One region of the Kitasatospora viridis genome, then DNA from elsewhere that is predicted to be linked to it. Evidence: riboswitches for the same ligand, from Rfam matches in the RefSeq annotation. Region 1 holds a riboswitch; each other region holds the start of a gene.
The links. A riboswitch is a leader RNA that binds a small molecule or an ion and turns the genes downstream of it on or off. The one in region 1 is predicted to bind cobalamin.
Positions count from the first base shown of each region.

Region 2: linked by a shared signal. The riboswitch ahead of FHX73_RS09020 (ribonucleoside-diphosphate reductase subunit alpha) and the one ahead of cobN (cobaltochelatase subunit CobN) in region 1 are both predicted to bind cobalamin.
Region 3: linked by a shared signal. The riboswitch ahead of FHX73_RS05530 (cobalamin biosynthesis protein) and the one ahead of cobN (cobaltochelatase subunit CobN) in region 1 are both predicted to bind cobalamin.
Region 4: linked by a shared signal. The riboswitch ahead of nicT (Nickel transporter NicT) and the one ahead of cobN (cobaltochelatase subunit CobN) in region 1 are both predicted to bind cobalamin.

Region 1 covers NZ_VIWT01000001.1:5,094,485-5,098,689, forward strand. Annotated here, with positions in the region: gene cobN (cobaltochelatase subunit CobN) at 1-1,818, opposite strand, end outside; cobalamin riboswitch at 1,859-2,002, opposite strand; gene FHX73_RS23000 (hypothetical protein) at 2,073-2,282, shown strand; gene FHX73_RS23010 (hypothetical protein) at 2,468-2,953, opposite strand; gene FHX73_RS23015 (NsdA family TPR-like regulatory protein) at 2,971-4,205, opposite strand, start outside.
Region 2 covers NZ_VIWT01000001.1:2,049,338-2,053,542, forward strand. Annotated here, with positions in the region: gene FHX73_RS09010 (hypothetical protein) at 1-138, opposite strand, end outside; gene FHX73_RS09015 (LamG domain-containing protein) at 259-1,449, opposite strand; cobalamin riboswitch at 1,597-1,716, shown strand; gene FHX73_RS09020 (ribonucleoside-diphosphate reductase subunit alpha) at 1,874-4,205, shown strand, end outside.
Region 3 covers NZ_VIWT01000001.1:1,228,706-1,232,910, reverse strand. Annotated here, with positions in the region: gene FHX73_RS05535 (cobyric acid synthase) at 1-714, opposite strand, end outside; gene FHX73_RS05530 (cobalamin biosynthesis protein) at 711-1,655, opposite strand; cobalamin riboswitch at 1,687-1,834, opposite strand; gene FHX73_RS05525 (helix-turn-helix domain-containing protein) at 2,025-2,717, shown strand; gene FHX73_RS05520 (alpha/beta hydrolase) at 2,808-3,938, shown strand; gene FHX73_RS05515 (hypothetical protein) at 4,164-4,205, shown strand, end outside.
Region 4 covers NZ_VIWT01000004.1:451,237-455,441, reverse strand. Annotated here, with positions in the region: gene galE (UDP-glucose 4-epimerase GalE) at 1-406, shown strand, start outside; gene nicT (Nickel transporter NicT) at 489-1,595, opposite strand; cobalamin riboswitch at 1,629-1,870, opposite strand; gene FHX73_RS35515 (ArsR/SmtB family transcription factor) at 1,954-2,319, shown strand; gene FHX73_RS35510 (sulfite exporter TauE/SafE family protein) at 2,327-3,073, opposite strand; gene FHX73_RS35505 (MBL fold metallo-hydrolase) at 3,279-4,205, shown strand, end outside.

The DNA.
Region 1 (4,205 bases):
GTTGGAGTGCTCGTCGAGCAGTTGCTCAAGGCGGGCGATGTCGCCGTAGGAGTCGGCCCGGGCCATCGGCGGCACCAGGTGGTCGACCAGCGTGGCGTGCGCCCGGCGCTTGGCCTGGGTGCCCTCGCCCGGGTCGTTGACCAGGAACGGGTAGATCAGCGGCACGTCGCCGAGCGCCGCGTCCGGGCCGCAGTCGGCCGAGAGCGCGGCGGTCTTGCCGGGCAGCCACTCCAGGTTGCCGTGCTTGCCGAGGTGGACGATCGCGTCGGCGCCGAAGCCGCCGTCGGACTGGGCGGCCGCGATCCAGCGGTAGGCGGCCAGGTAGTGGTGCGAGGGCGGCAGGTCCGGGTCGTGGTAGATCGCCACCGGGTTGGCGCCGAAGCCGCGCGGCGGCTGCACCAGCACCAGCAGGTTGCCGGCCCGCATGGCGGCCAGCACGATGTCGCCGTCCGGGTTCTGCGAGCGGTCCAGGTAGAGCTCGCCGGGCGCCGGGCCCCAGTGCTCCTCGACCCGGGCCCGCAGGCCGGCCGGCAGGCCGGCGTACCAGCGGCGGTAGTCGGCGGCCGGGATCCGCACCGGGTTGCGGGCCAGCTGATCCTCCGTCAGCCAGTCCTGGTCGTAGCCGCCCGCGTCGATCAGCGCCTTGATCAGCGCGTCGCCCTCGTGCTCGTCCTCGGTGGGCTCCATGCCCGGGAAGCCCTCGCCCAGGTCCCAGCCCTCCGCGCCGAGGCGGCGCAGCAGCCGGGCCAGGCTGGCCGGGGTGTCCAGGCCGACCGCGTTGCCCACCCGGGCGTGCTTGGTCGGGTAGGCGGAGAGCACCAGGGCCAGGCGCCGCTCGGCCGGCGGCACGTGGCGCAGCCGGGCGTGCCGCACCGCGATGCCGGCCACCCGGGCGGCCCGCTCGGCGTCGGCCACGTAGACGGTCAGGCCGTCCTCGTCCAACTCCTTGAAGGAGAACGGCACGGTGATCAGCCGGCCGTCGAACTCCGGCACCGCGACCTGGGTGGCGGTGTCCAGCGGGGAGAGCCCGTCGTCGCTGCCCTCCCACTGCTCGCGCGACCAGGTCAGGCAGAGCGCCTGGAGGATCGGCCGGTCCAGCGCGGCCAGCGCGCCGGCGTCCCAGGCCTCCTCGTCGCCGCCGGCCTGCGCGTCGGCCGGCCGGGTGCCGCCGGCCGCCAGCACGGTGGTGACGATCGCGTCGGCCGCGCCCAGCTCGGCCAGCAGCTCGGCCGGCGCACCGCGCAGCGAGGAGCAGAAGAACGGCCGGGCCTGGCCGCCGGCCTGCTCGATCGCCCCGCACAGCGCCTCGACGAACGCGGTGTTGCCGCTCATGTGGTGGGCGCGGTAGTAGAGGACGGCGACGCTCGGGCCGTCGGTGTTCGCCGGGGTCCGCTCCAGCGGACCCCAGTCGGGCGCGGAGGCGGGCGGCGCGAAGCCGTGGCCGGTGAGCAGCACGGTGTCGGAGAGGAAGGCACCCAGCTCGGCCAGGTTGGCCGCCCCGCCGTGCGCCAGGTAGGCGTGCGCCTCCGCGGCCAGGCCGGCCGGCACCGTCGAGAGCTCCATCAGCTGGGCGTCCGGCGCCTGTTCGCCGCTGAGCACCACCACCGGGCGCGGCCCGGCCAGCAGCACGTCCAGCCCCTCCTGCCAGGCCCGCCGGCCACCGAGCAGTCGCACCACCACCAGGTCGGTGCCCTCCACCAGCTCGGGCAGGTCGGCCGCCGAGAGCCGGGCCGGGTTGCCGAGCCGGTAGGCGACCGGGCCGTCGGACGCGCGGGCCGAGAGCAGGTCGGTGTCGGAGGTGGACAGCAGCAGGATCATGCGGTGGCCTTCCTCGGGGTCCGCGCCCCGGGCTGGTGGAGGAGGAATTGACGGAGTGGAGTTCCTGGCTCCCACGGCTGCTGAGCCGTGGTCACAGTGGCGGGACCGCACCGGTTCCTCACCGGTTTCCTCCTGCACCGTCATGTCAACCGGTGGACCGGAGCCCACCCGCGCGACATCCTAGACGGGGCCACCCGCCGGTGACAGGCGGTGTGACCATGACGACTACTTCGGGTACTTCGGGGGAGCAACTGATGAACCGTCTCGTCCACCGGCCGGCCACCAGCGCGGCCGTCCTCACCGCACCGAGCACCTACTCCTACCCGGAGGCCGGCGCCAGCGGCGGCCAGCCGCACACCGACGCGGGCAACTACGCCTACGCCCCCGGCCAGTGCTTCAACTGGGACGCCGAGCCCGACTGGGACATCATCCTCTTCCAGGTCCAGCACACCCACTGCGGCTGACCACCGCGGCCCCAGGTCCGGCGCTCATCGTCGACGGCGACCACCGAGGCGGCGGGTACGAGGCTGTTGGGCTTCGGTGCGTCGGGGTCGTTCTCGTAGTCACGCCTGGCCATGGTCGAGTGCCTCCCGACGGACCGGCCCGTGCTCTGATCTTGGACTGCGGGTCGGTCTGGCCTCGGTGGTCGTCAGCCGGCTCGGACCGCACCTTCCGGCCAGACGACAGTAACGGGCACCTGGGCTGCACGCGCCGCCGCGACGGTGTCGGCGGTTCCCCCGCGCCCGTTGCCAGGGTTGCCGTCCCAGACGGCGAACAGGTGGTCGGCACGGCGCAGCAACTCTGTGTTGGCGGCTTCGTATGCCTCGCGGTTTGCCTCTGCGAACGGCATGACGACGACCTCTGCAGCGGCTTGGCGAAGACGGTCGAACTCGGCGGCGAACGCGGGCTTCACCTTGGCCTGCCGGTAGTCGGCTGACGGGACTACAGCGACCAGTCGGCCGCCGAGCGACAGCACCACGTCGGCGAAGATCGAGTCCGCGCCCTTCGCGATGCACGAGACACCAGTGAGGCCGTGCTCGATGTGGTCGGCGAGCAGCACTTCGAGTGCTCCACGGACCAGGGTGACGCTTTCCTCGGTGAGGTCCATGTGCCCGGTCACTGCGATCACGGTCATACCGCATCCCCTTCGGGTCAGTTCGCCAGTAGCTCGCGGATGCTATCGCGGGCTTCCTTGACAGCCGGGTTCGTGGATTCCCGGACGGTGTACCGGTAGAGGCCGCTGAGTTGAGTGCGAACCCGGTCGGACTTGGTGAGTGCGGCAGCGGCCACGGCCTGACGGGTCTCCTCGATGGCCCCCGATACGTCGCCCATGAGGAACTGCGCCTCAGCAAGCCCGATCCTGTCGAGTGCATGAGATCGGCTTGCCTCGGTTCCTCGCCCGGTGAGCGCTGCCCGGATGTGGTCGGCGGCAACCTTCGAGTACGAACCCGGGTCAGTGCGGGCGAGGTCCAGCAACCGTCCACCGGTGACCCCGGAGATCTCGGCCTCGTCGAAGTACGCGATCCAGTGTGGTTCATCCTCGGCGGCACCAGCCGAGGCAAGCTCTTCATGGGCCTGCTCGGTTGCCCGCCGAAACGCCGCAACCCGCCCCGTCGCTGCGTAAGCCCAAGCCTCGCGGGTTCGAAGCATGGCCCGAACCCTCGGGCTGGCGTGTCCGTGACTGCCCTCCTGAGCGAGTCGGACGAGTTCGAGCGCATCGCCAGGGCGATCGGTGTAGAGCATCTGACGTGCCATGCCGGCCAGTACGTTGGCGCCGAACGCGCGGTCACCACCCGCATGTGCCGAGCGGAGCGCCAGGCGGTAGTAGTCCTGCGCCCGGCGTTGGTATCCGCTGTCCCACATCATGGTTGCTGCGGTACCGGCGAGCTGTGCCATGACGCGATGGAGGCGTCCCTCGATATCGGGTCGTTGCCGATCTTCGAGCATGGCGGCCGTGTCGTTCAGTTGGCCGAGCACCGCCTTGGCTCGCAGGCCCCCGCCGAAGCGGTGGTCCCATCGGCGGAAGGCAGCGGCTGCGTGTTCGAGTTGGCCGATGTCGTGAGTTCCGAGGCGGCCTGGGCGCCGACGCTCGGAAGCGGTCAGCGCTGGGGCTAACCAGCCTTCGAGCGGGTCCAGGAGGGCAGTCCCGGTGACGGCGGCTCCGGCGAGTAGCCGGGCGGCTGTGCGTCTGTCCAAGGTGAGATCTGTTCCAGTGAGTTCGGTGGCCAGCGCGGTCGTCACTTCTGACTGCCACGGGAAATCGAGGGCCGCTGGGCTTACTGCCATCGTGACGGGCACTTCCGCGCTGTGCTTCTCCCATGAGCGTGGCGCCAGACCGAGAAGGCCGCCCGGAATGCCCAGCCCATCGGCGATGCGAGCGATCACTT
Region 2 (4,205 bases), 3.0 Mb from region 1:
GCCCACGCCGGTCTGGACGGCGGCGTTGTAGCCGGTCCAGGCCGCACGGACGAGCGCCCAGCCGATGCACATCAGCGCGGCCGCCCGCACTCCCCGGGGCAGTTCCCGTCCCGCTCCCGCTGCTGGTCCCGCGACCATCGCCCCCACCCCGATCGATACCTCAGACGGTCGGCTGAAGCATGCCACAGGGTGGGAGGGAGTCGACGGGCCGTTTCCCCATTGTTGTGCGGCTCCGTGCGGAGCTGACCTGTCGCGCCGTCAGTACCGGTACCAGGAGGCGCGCGGACCGACGTCGGCCGAGCGGGTCTTGGCCAGCTGGGCGATGACGTCCGGGGCCAGCGGGCGCTCCCAGATCTGGACGTCGGCGATCGAGCCGCTCCAGGAGTCGGTCCACTGGGACTTGAAGCGGGCCCGGCCGATCTCGATCGGGCCGTTGGTCGAGAGGATCCCGGGCACCGGTGTGGTCTGCGTCAGCACGCCGTCGACGTAGAGCGCGATCGACTTGTTGCCGGCGTCGTACACGCCGGTCAGCGTGGTCCACTGGCCGGTGGTCGCCGGTGCGGTGGACAGCGCCTCGCGGCTGCTGCTGTCCGACGCCGCGGTCTGCACCTTGAAGACCCACTGGTTGTGGTCGCCCCAGAAGTCGCGGCCCAGGTAGTACGAGAAGAACCCGTCGCCGCCCTGGGAGACCGCGGCCCGGCCGCCGGTCGGCGCGTCGTTGCGGACCACCGCGGAGACGGTGAAGCTCTTGCAGGTGTTCAGCACCACCGAGTTCGACTCGGCGTAGCCGTCCGGCGTCCCGTGCACGGTCAGGGCGGAGCCGGTGTGGCCGTCCACGGTGCCGACCTGGCCACCGCCGCCGACGCTCGCGTCATTGGTGTTGCTGGCCGCCGAAGCCGCCGGCGTCGGAGCTATGCACTCGCCCGGCGCGGCCGGCCCGGTCGGCGCCGGCTTGACCGACTGGTCCGACGAGGACTTCTTCCCGGTGAAGTGCAGCACCGCGACGGTCGCCGCGCCGGCCAGCGCCAGCACGCCCACCAGGGCGATGCCGACCCGGAGCCGGCGCTTCTTGCGGGCGCCGCGCTCGTGGGCGTCGGCCATCGCGGCCCAGTCCGGCCCGCCCTGGTCGCCGGTGCCCATCGGCACCAGCAGGTTGGGCTTGGTCGGTTCGGGCTGCGGGTAGCCGTAGCCGCCGGCCGCGGGCTGCGGCTGGCCGTAACCACCGGCCTGCGGCTGCGGCTGGCCGTAACCACCGGCCCCGGGCTGGGGCTGGCCGCCCGCCGGGCCGTACCACTCGGGCGGCGGACCGAAGCCGCCCTGCGGCGGGCCGAAGCCCCCCTGCGGCGGAGTGACGGATCCTGGCCCCCCGTGGGGAGGCTGCGGCTCCCCCTCCCCCGGTCGGGCAGGCCCGCGGGTCCACTCGGCCGGCGTCTCGTTCCCCTCGCTCATGAGGCGAGATCGTAGGCCATGGACCGTCAGGAGCGCGCTTGAGGTAACCAATCCGTGCCCTGCCGAGCCGCCGGAACCCGTGCCTCCGTCACCGCTCCGCCACGACGCGCCACACTACATGTGGTGGTCCACAGGCCCCGCACCACTACATGTATGCTCACTAGCGCTGTCGAAGCAGGGGAACCCGGTGGAAGTCCGGGACTGCCCCGCAGCGGTGAGCGGGCGCTGCCCGCGAGTCCGATGACCTGCCGACGGTGTGCCACCCGGCCTTCCCGCCAAGGCCTCCAAGCACTGCCACACACGTCCGGGCCTCGCGGGTGGGCCAGGGTGCTGACGCGCGCCGGCATGGTTCCGCGCGCCGCCCTGCCCTGCCCTGCGCGGCCCCGGACGTCCGCTGTCCGCCGCCACCAGGAGAGAGTGCGCCTTGACCGTCGCCGCCTCAGTTGCCCTGCCCTCGCAGGGACTCGCCGACACCCAGTCCGACCCCGGTGCGGACTTGCTGCGGCTGCTCACCGACCGGAGCGCCGACCTCCCCCAGGTGGACCCCGGCCACGTCGCCGCCGCCGCGCTGCGCGGCCGCCACGCCGGTTCGGACTTCGCCGAGCTGCGCGGGCTGGCCGTGGACGCCGCCGCCTCGATGATCGCCGAGGACCCCCAGTACTCGAAGCTGGCCGCCCGCCTGCTGGCCCAGGAGATCACCGACGAGGCGGTCTCCCAGGGCGCCGTCTCGTTCTCCGCCTCGGTGGCGGCGGGCCACGCCGAGGGCCTGATCGGCGACACCACCGCCGACCTGGTGGCCAAGCACGCCGAGGCCTTCAACGCGCTGGTGGACCCGGCCGGTGACGACCGGTTCGAGTACTTCGGGCTGCGCACCGTGCAGTCCCGCTACCTGCTGCGGCACCCGATCACCCGCAAGGTGGTGGAGACCCCGCAGTACTTCCTGCTCCGGGTCGCGGCCGGGCTCGCGGTCGGCGACTCGGCCGAGTCGGTGGCCGAGGTCGCCGAGCTCTACCGGCTGATGAGCCGGCTGGAGTACCTGACCAGCTCGCCCACGCTCTTCAACTCCGGTACCCGGCACCCGCAGATGTCCAGCTGCTACCTGCTGGACTCGCCGCTGGACAACCTGGACTCGATCTACGAGCGGTACGCCCAGATCGCCCGGCTGTCCAAGCACGCCGGCGGCATCGGCCTCTCCTACAGCCGGATCCGCTCGCGCGGCAGCCTGATCCGCGGCACCAACGGCAAGTCCAACGGCATCGTGCCGTTCCTGCGCACCCTGGACTCCTCGGTGGCGGCGGTCAACCAGGGCGGCCGGCGCAAGGGTGCGGCCTGCGTCTACCTGGAGACCTGGCACGCGGACATCGAGGAGTTCCTGGAGCTGCGGGACAACACCGGCGAGGAGGCCCGCCGGACCCACAACCTCAACCTCGCGCACTGGATCCCGGACGAGTTCATGCGCCGGGTGAACGCGAACGCCGACTGGTCGCTGTTCTCCCCGGCCGACGTGCCCGAGCTGGTCGACCTGTGGGGCGAGGAGTTCGACGAGGCCTACCTGAAGGCCGAGCAGGCCGGCAAGGCCGTGCGCACCATCCCCGCGCAGACCCTGTACGCCCGGATGATGCGCACCCTGGCGCAGACCGGCAACGGCTGGATGACCTTCAAGGACGCCTCCAACCGGGCCGCCAACCAGACCGCGCTGCCGGGCCGCACGGTGCACTCCTCCAACCTGTGCACCGAGATCCTGGAGGTCACCGACGACTCCGAGACCGCGGTCTGCAACCTCGGCTCGGTCAACCTCGGTGCCCACGTCGCCGCCGGCGCCTCGGCGGCCGACCTGCTGAACGCGATGGACTGGGAGCGGCTGGACGCCACCGTGCGCACCGCCGTGACCTTCCTGGACCGCGTGGTGGACATCAACTTCTACCCGACCAAGGAGGCCGGCACCTCCAACTCGCGCTGGCGGCCGGTCGGCCTGGGCGTGATGGGCCTGCAGGACGTCTTCTTCAAGCTGCGGCTGAACTTCGACTCGCCCGAGGCGAAGGAGCTCTCCACGCTGATCGCCGAGCGGATCATGCTGACCGCCTACGAGCGCTCCAGCGAGCTCGCCGAGCAGTTCGGGCAGCACCCGGCCTACGCCGAGACCCGGGCCGCCCGCGGCCAGCTGCACATCGACCACTTCGCGACCGCCCCGCACTGGGCCGACCGCTGGGCGGCGCTGCGCACCACCATCGCCCGCACCGGCCTGCGCAACTCGCTGCTGCTGGCGATCGCCCCGACCGCCACCATCGCCTCGATCGCCGGCGTCTACGAGTGCATCGAGCCGCAGGTCTCCAACCTGTTCAAGCGCGAGACGCTGTCCGGCGAGTTCCTCCAGGTCAACCCGTACCTGGTGAAGGAGCTCAAGGAGCTGGGCGTCTGGGACCAGCAGACCCGGGACGCGCTGCGCGACGCCAACGGCTCGGTGCAGGAGCTGGGTTGGCTGCCGGAGCCGGTGCGCGAGCTCTACCGCACCGCCTGGGAGCTGCCGCAGCGCGCGCTGGTCGACCTGGCCGCCGCCCGGCAGCCGTACATCGACCAGAGCCAGTCGCTGAACCTGTTCATGGCGGCGCCGACCATCGGCAAGCTCAGCTCGATGTACGCCTACGCCTGGAAGGTCGGTCTGAAGACCACCTACTACCTGCGCTCGCGCCCGGCCACCCGGATCGCCCAGGCCGCCTCCGGCGCGGCCCGCACCGCGACCGCCACCCCGGTCAGCG
Region 3 (4,205 bases), 3.9 Mb from region 1:
GAGCGAGTCCTCGGCGTCCAGCCAGAGGTCGGCCAGCATCGGCAGGGTGCCCAGCACCGGACGCCCCGTCAGCTCGTGCAGCATGTCCAGCCCCGGCTTCAGCAGCCGGGCGTCGCCGCGGAACTTGTTCACCAGCCAGCCCGCGACCAGCGCCTGGTCGGCCGCCTCCAGCAGCGCCAGGGTGCCGTACATCGCGGCGAACACGCCGCCCCGGTCGATGTCGCCGACCACCAGCACCGGCAGGTCGGCGGCCCGGGCCAGGCCCATGTTGGCGATGTCCCGGTCGCGCAGGTTGATCTCGGCCGGCGAGCCCGCGCCCTCGCACACCACCACGTCGAACCGGCGGCGCAGATCGGCCAGGCACTCCAGCGAACGCTCCAACAGGTAGGGCTTGCGCTCCCGGTAGTCCAGCGCGCCCACCTCCGCCACCGGGCGCCCCAGCAGTACCACCTGGCTGCGCCCGTCGGCGCCGGGCTTCAGCAGCACCGGGTTCATCGCCGCCTCCGGCTCCACCCGGGCCGCCTGCGCCTGCATCACCTGGGCCCGACCGATCTCCGCGCCGTCCGCGGTGACCATCGAGTTCAGCGACATGTTCTGCGCCTTGAACGGCGCCACCTTGACGCCCCGCCGGACCAGCCAGCGGCAGATCCCGGCGGTCACCACGCTCTTCCCCGCGTCCGAGGTGGTGCCGGCGATCAGGATCGCGTTGCTCACTTGCGCCCCTTCCAGAGCAGTCGGGCCGCCACCGTGGTGCCCAGGGCCAGCAGGCCGACCCGGCGGGACAGCCGGCAGGCCCGTTCGATGTCCGGGGCCGCCACCGGGCGCAGCTCGGCGCCCAGCACCGGCCGGTGCTCCGTCCTGGTGCCGTACTGGAGCGTGCCGCCGAGCCGCACGCCCAGCGCGCCCGCGAAGGCCGACTCGGCCTGGCCCGCGTTGGGGCTCGGGTGCGCCGAGCCGTCCCGCCGCCAGACCCGCCAGGCCCGGCCCCGGTCCTCGGCGGCCGCCACGGTCAGCAGCGCGGTCAGCCGGGCCCCCGGCCAGCCCGCCACGTCGTCCAGCCGGGCCGCCGCCCAGCCGAACCGCCGGTAGCGCGCCGACTTGTGACCCACCATCGCGTCCAGCGTGTTCACGGCCCGGAAGGCCAGCAGCCCAGGCGCACCGGCCAGCGCGCCCCAGACCAGGGCGTTCACCACGGCGTCCGCGGTGTTCTCGGCCACCGACTCGACCACGGCGCGGGCGATCTGCTGCTCGTCCAGCCCGCTCGGGTCCCGCCCGCACAGGTGCGGCAGCCGCCCGCGCGCCGCCGCCAGGTCGCCGGCCGCCAGCGCGCCGCCGATGGTGCGGGCCTCCCGGGCCAGCGAGGTGCCGCCGAGCACGGTGAAGGCGGCGAGGCCGGCGGTGACGGTCCGGCGCAACGGGTCCGCCCGGTGCTGCAGGGCGGCCGCGCCGGCCGCCACCGCGCCGACCGCGAGCGCGGTGTGCAGCGCGCCGGCGCCGCGGTGGTCGCGGTGCAGCAGGAGTTCCAGGCGGTGGGCGGCGCGGCCGAACAGGGCCACCGGGTGGCCGCGGCGGGGATCGCCGAACACGGCGTCGGCGGCGTACCCGGCGACCGCGCCGAGGGCGTAGGCGGACGCGGGCGGCAGGGCGCGCTGCATCGGTGGGTGTCCTCACTCAGGGTCCGCGCCCTGGATCGACGAACCGGGGGCGAGAGTTCCTGGCTCGCGGGGTGAGCGCCCCGCGGATCGACTCCCCGGACGGACTCCCCGGTGACAGTGGCGGGACCGCGCCGGATTCGCACCGGCTTCCTCTGCTTGCCTCCGTTTGGCCCATGGATCCCACCACGCCGTCAAACCGCGCGTCAACCAGGCGACCCGGCCCCGCCGGGCGTGGTTGATCACACCGCGGGGCCGCCCGGTCGGGGGTGTCCGCACTGGTGGATCGTCCAACGGTCCGTCAAGGGGTGCGGCGGCGCTTCGTGCGTTCGGCGGCTGGGGGCCGACCTGGGGCGGGCCTAGCGTCGGGCCATGCGAAGAAGCAGCCCGGCCCCCGCCCCGGTCCCGTTCTCCCCGCAGGCCGCCCGGGCGCACCGGGACGGCCTGGGCCTCAGTCCGGAGCAGGTGGCCGAGGGCATGGCGGCGCACGGCGTGCGGCTGCTGCCCAGCCACGTGCTGGGCTTCGAGAGCGGCGAGTTCCGGCCGAGCGAACAGGAGTTCATCGCCCTGGCCCGGGCGCTCTGGTGCCCGCCGGTGCAGCTGATGGGGGTGCGGCCGGGCAGCCTGCGCGACTACCGGCTGGCCCGCGAGCTCAGCCAGCAGCACGCCGCCACCCGGATCGGCCTGGGCCTGCGCAGCTACGCCACCGCCGAGCTGACCGGCCGCTGGACCGGCGACCCCGAGCAGGCCGCCGCGCTGGTCGAGCTGTTCGGCATGACGCTGCGCGACTTCGTCCGGGTCACCGGCGCCGAGGCCGAGCTGGACGAGCGGCTGCGCCAGTGCGTGGAGGGCCGCTGGCGGGCCCAGCTGCCGGCCCTCGCCAAGCTGGTGCCGGTCCCGCCCGAGCGGCTCGGCCAGGTGCTGGCCGCGCTGCACGCCGAGCACCAGGTCCCCTCCCACTGGGGCGCGACCACTCCCGCCGAGGGCCCCGTGCCCGCCGAGTCGCGGCCCGCCCGGTTCTGGAGCCTGCTGGCCCGCGGCGGCACCGGCGGCCTGCCGGTCTGACGCCCGACGGGATCACAGCGGTGGCCGGAACCCGCGCGCCGGGTTGAACTGGTGGGGTCCCGAGCCGCCATCAGCACCCCTGGGAGAGCCATGCGTTGGGGAACCGTCGTCGCCGCCGCCACCACCGTCGTGATCGGAGCGGGCGCGGCCGCCCTGCTGCTGGGCCGGCGGGTCTCCGACCTGACGATCCGTCCGGAGCAGGACGTCGAGGGCGGTCCGGCGGCCGGCGAGCCGGTGCTGAAGGTGCACCGGGTGACGGCCCGTGAGGTGGTGCTGACCCGCACCGTGGCCAGCACCCGGCGCGGCCGGTACGCGCTGGAGTGGCCCGGCGGCCACGCGGTGGTCGGCGGCGTGCTGGGCACCGCACCGACCACCGTCACCCGCCGGCTGGAGGCCGCCACCGGCACGCTGCCCGAGGCCGGCGCCGAGGTGGAGCTGACCGCCCGGGTGCTGCGCGGCGACCCGGGCTCGGCCTGCGGGCTCGACTACATGGACGTGGTGGTCGACGGCGAGCTGGGCCGGATGCCCGCCTGGTACGTCCCGGCGGTGCGCGGCACCTGGGTGGTCCTGGTGCACGGCGCGCTGGCCGACCGCCGGCAGGCCCTGCCGGTGCTGCCGCTGCTCAAGCGGCTTCAGTTGCCGGCCCTGGTGATCAGCCTGCGCGGCGACCAGGGCGCGCCCGCCTCGCCGGACGGGCTGGGCCACTTCGGCGAGACCGAGTGGCGGGACGTGGACGCGGCGATCCGGTTCGCCAAGGAGGCCGGGGCCGGCCGGATCGTGCTGTACGGCTGGTCGGTCGGCGCCACCGCGGTGCTGCAGACGGCCGTCCGTTCCGACCACCGGGACCAGCTGGCCGGCCTGGTGCTGGACTCCCCGGTGCTGGAGCCGGCCGCCACGGTGCGCGGGGTGGCGGCCCGGGCGGGGGTGCCCGGGGCGCTGGCGGGGCAGTTGGGCGCCTGGGCGGCGGAGGGGCGCACGGGGGTGGACCTGGCCGGGCTGGCCCGGATCGCCGAGGGCGCCGACCTGGCCGTGCCCACGCTGCTGCTGCAGAGCCCGCAGGACGCCGTGGCGCCGCTGCGGGCGGCCGAGCACCTGGCCCACCGCCGGCACGACCTGGTGACCCTGCGGACCGTCCCCGGGGCCGCCCACGCGGCGCTGTGGAACGCCGACGCGCAGCACTACGAGGAGATGCTCCGGCGGTTCCTGACGCCGATCCTCTGAACCGGAACCATCCGGTCCGAAACGCCGGGCCACGCGCCTTCCGACCCGCGTGCACGTGGTGACCCCTTGACCACGCTCCGTACCGGCAGTAGTGTCGTGCACAGGTCACGGCAGCCCGGTTTGGCCGCTCTTGCCCCGAGTCCGCCACCCGCGCAACCCGGTCCGCCACAAGACGCGCCGAACTCGATGTGACAACCGCCCCTTACACGGGGAAGACTGCACGGCGTGACGTCTCGGAACCCGCGCGACCGTGATGCCCCGCTCCCG
Region 4 (4,205 bases), on a different contig from region 1:
GTTCGCCATCACCGGCACCGACTACCCGACCAGGGACGGCTCCGGCATCCGCGACTACGTGCACGTCTGGGACCTGGCCGAGGCCCACCTCAGGGCGCTGCACCGGTTCGACGCGATCACCGCCGGGCACGGCCACCAGGTGATCAACCTCGGCAGCGGCACCGGCACCACGGTGCGCGAACTGCTGGGCGCCTTCGAGTCGGTGACCGGCGAGCAGCTGCCCGTCGTCGAGGCCCCGGCCCGCCCGGGCGACCCGGCCGGCAGTCGCCCGGACTCCGCCCGGGCGCGCGAACTGCTCGACTGGGAGCCGCAGTTCACCGTCGAACAGGGCATCCGCGACTCGCTGCGCTGGGCCGAGCTGCGTGACGCGGTCTTGAACGGCGAAGCGGATCCCGACGCCGGTTGACCCCAAGCCTGAAGTCCCGGTGCCGCGCGAACCTGCGCCCGCGCGGCACCGGGACTTCAACCATGCTGACGCTGACGCACCGTCAGGACTTGGCCGCTCCCCAGCGGTTCTCCACCTTGGCGAACCGCCAGTAGGCGAGCGCGGCGGCCCAGACCACCACGAACAGCCCGACGATGATGAAGCCGACGTTGTTCAGGTCGACCCCGGAGATCCAGCCGGTCACCGGGTCGTGCAGGTCCAACTGGTCGTGCAGCACGCCGACCAGCTCGATCGTGCCGATCAGGAAGGCGACCGCGATCGACAGGCCGGTGATGGTGAGGTTGTAGTAGACCTTGCGGGCCGGGTTCGAGAACGCCCAGTGGTAGGCGAAGTTCATGAAGGTGCCGTCGAGGGTGTCGAACAGGCTCATCCCGGCGGCGAAGAGCAGCGGCAGGCAGAGGATCGCGTACCAGGGCAGGCCGGCCGCCGCGCCCGAACCGGCCATCACCATCAGGGTGACCTCGGTGGCGGTGTCGAAGCCGATGCCGAAGAGCAGGCCGATCAGGTACATCTGGCCGGGGCGGGTGATCGACTTGGTCAGCCGGCCGAGGATGCGGTTCATGAACCCGCGCCCGTCCAGGTGCTTCTCCAGCTCGTGCTCGTCGAACTGGCCGGCCCGCATCGCCTTGAAGACGCGGTAGATCCCGGCCAGCGAGACCAGGTTGAGCGCGGCGATCAGGTAGAGGAAGCCGCCGGAGACGCTGGTGGAGACCAGGCCGAGCAGCTTGTGCGCACCCGAGTTGTCGTCGGTCAGGGTGCCGACCACCTTGGCGCCGGCGGCGACCAGGGTGGCCAGCACGACCACGATGCTGGAGTGGCCGAGGGCGAACCAGAAGCCGACCGAGATCGGCCGCTTGCCGTCCGCCATCAGCTTCCTGGTGGTGTTGTCGATGGCGGCGATGTGGTCGGCGTCGAAGGCGTGCCGCATGCCGAGGGTGTAGGCGGTGACGCCGAGTCCGAGGCCGAAGGCCTGGGTGCCGACGGCGTAGTGGTGCGGGACGACCAGGGCGATCAGTATGCCGAAGGCGGCCACGTGCATCCCGGCGATCACCGCCATCAGGCCGCCGGTGCGGACCCAGTCCTTGCGTTCCCAGCGTAGTGATGCGGCCCGTGCCGCGGACGGCAGGGCAGTGGTTTCGGGCATGGTCATACCGGGGCAGCCTCTCCAGCACCTCGTGGACAGTTCTCGTGCGGTGCCGTGGCCGGTCTCCTGGCTTACGGGTGGCCGCCCCTCCCACGGGGGGAGGTGCGAACGTCCCCGCACCTGGCCTTCCCAGGCGCTGTGCGCCCAGTGACCACCCGTCGGCGGGCCGACGGGGGTGGTGGCGGAGACTTCCCGATCACAGTGGCGAGGGCCGCTCCGGAATTCCCGTGCCTGAGCACGGTGCACCGGTCTTCCCGAACACCACGGCAGCGCACACCGTAGACGTCCGGGCTGGTCAGCCACAAGCCTGCATACCTGTGCATGTGTTGCAGATCACCGGCGCACGATGGTGGATGATGTCGGCATGCACCTGGTTCCCGAGGACCGCGCGCACCGGCGCGCCATCGACGAGCACACCGTCTGCGACGCCATCGCCGGCATCGCCGAGCCGGAGACCGTGCGCGGCTGGGCCGCCCGGTTCTCGCTGCTCTCCGATCCCAACCGGCTCTCGGTGCTGATGGCCGTTCACCGCGCCGGTCCGATCGCGGTGACCGACCTGGCGCTGGCCACCGGGATCAACGAGACCGCCGTCTCGCAGATCCTGCGGTTGCTGCGGGTCTCCGGCACGGTGGCCGCCGAGAAGGACGGCCGGATCGTCCGCTACCGCCTGGTGGACGCGGAGACGGCGGGGCTGCTGGAGTCGATCCCGGTGCTGCGCCAGGTGGTCTGACGACGGGTCAGGAGAGCAGCGCGCCCGCGCCCATCAGTGCGGCGACCGCCAACAGGGCTGCGGCGAAGGCGCGTTGCAGGGTGCGACCGGCGAACCGGTCGGCCAGCCGCTTCCCGTCCCAGGCGCCGAGCACGGCGGCGGCGGTGAACGGGGCGACCACGGCCCAGTCGAGTCCGCCGGTGGTGCCGAGGCGTGGGACGAGCGCGGCGAGCGAGTTGGCGCAGATCACCAGCAGGCTGGTGCCGACCGCTTCGGCCATGGTGAAGCCGAGCGCGGAGACCAGGGCGGGGACGGCGAGGAAGCCGCCGCCGACCCCGAGCAGCCCGGTGACCGCGCCGAGCCCGGCGCCGGCCGCGGCGGCCCGGGCGGGGGAGTGCCGGGCCGGCGCGCGGCCGCGGGCGGGCCGCAGCATCCGCCCGGCGGCGGTGGCCGCGAGCAGGGCGAACGCCGCGGTGAGCAGGCCCGCGGGCACGTGCGCGGAGAGTGCGCCGCCCGCCGCGGCGGCGGGCAGTCCGGCGGCGGCGAACAGCGCGCCGGTGCGCCAGCGCACCCGGCCCCCCTTCGCGTGCGCCAGCAGGCCGGTCAGCGAGGTGACCGCGACGATCAGCAGGCTCGCGGTGCCGGCGCCGGCGGGGGAGAAGCCGAGCAGGTAGACCAGCGCCGGGACGGCCAGCATGCTGCCGCCGCCACCGAGTCCGCCGAGCGCCAGCCCGACCACCGCACCGGCCGCCAGGGCCGGCAACAGGGCGGGCAGCAGGGCCGTCATGTCGAACGTCCTGGCTGGTCAGAGCGGTGCCGAGGGGGACGGTCCGGATGGTGGCGCATGGCGGCTCCTGGGCGTTTGGATACCGGTGGGGGTATGTTGGTCGATGTCCCCAGCGTATACCCCCACCGGTATTGCGCCAGGCTGCCTCCAGCCGTCGCCAGCTGTCTCCAGCTGTCTCCACCCGAGGATCCGCATGCACTTCGCCCAGTACTACCTGGACTGCCTCTCCCACGCCTCCTACCTGATCGCCGACGAGACCACCGGCCGCGCCGTCGTGGTGGACCCGCGCCGCGACGTCGACGAGTACCTGGCCGACGCCGGGGCCGCCGGCTTCACCGTCGAGGCGGTGATCAACACGCACTTCCACGCCGACTTCCTGGCCGGCCACCTGGAGCTGGCCGACCGCACCGGCGCCTGGATCGGCTACGGCCGCCGGGCCGAGACCGAGTACCCGATCCGCAGGCTCGCCGACGGCGAGCGGATCAGCCTGGGCCAGGTCACCCTGCAGATCGTCGAAACCCCCGGGCACACCCCCGAGTCGATCAGCGTGCTGGTCTTCGCGCGGGCCGAGGACACCGTGCCGTACGGCGTGCTCACCGGCGACACGCTGTTCGTCGGCGACGTCGGCCGGCCCGACCTGCTCGCCTCGGTCGGCGTGAGCGCCGAGGAGCTCGGCGGGATGCTCCACGACAGCGTGCACCGCAAGCTGCTCGCGCTGCCCGACGAGGTGCGGGTCTTCCCCGCGCACGGGGCCGGCTCGGCCTGCGGCAAGAACCTCTCCACCGACCGGCAGTCCACCATCGGGCGCGAGCGCGCCACCAACCCCGCGTGCGCGCCGATGGAGCGGGAGGCCTTCGTGGCGCTGGTCACCGAAGGGCAGTCGAGCGCGCCCGGCTACTTCGGCTACGACGCCGACCTCAACCGCCGCGACCGGGCGCTGCTTGAGCCGCCCGTCGCCCTGACGGCCGAGCGGTTCCGCCACCTGCGGGCCGAGGGCGCGGTGGTGGTGGACGGGCGCGACCCGCAGGAGTTCGCCGCCGGACACCTCGCGGGCTCGATCAACCTGCCGGCCGACGGGCGGTTCGCCGAGCAGGCCGGGACGGTGCTCCGGCCGGAGCAG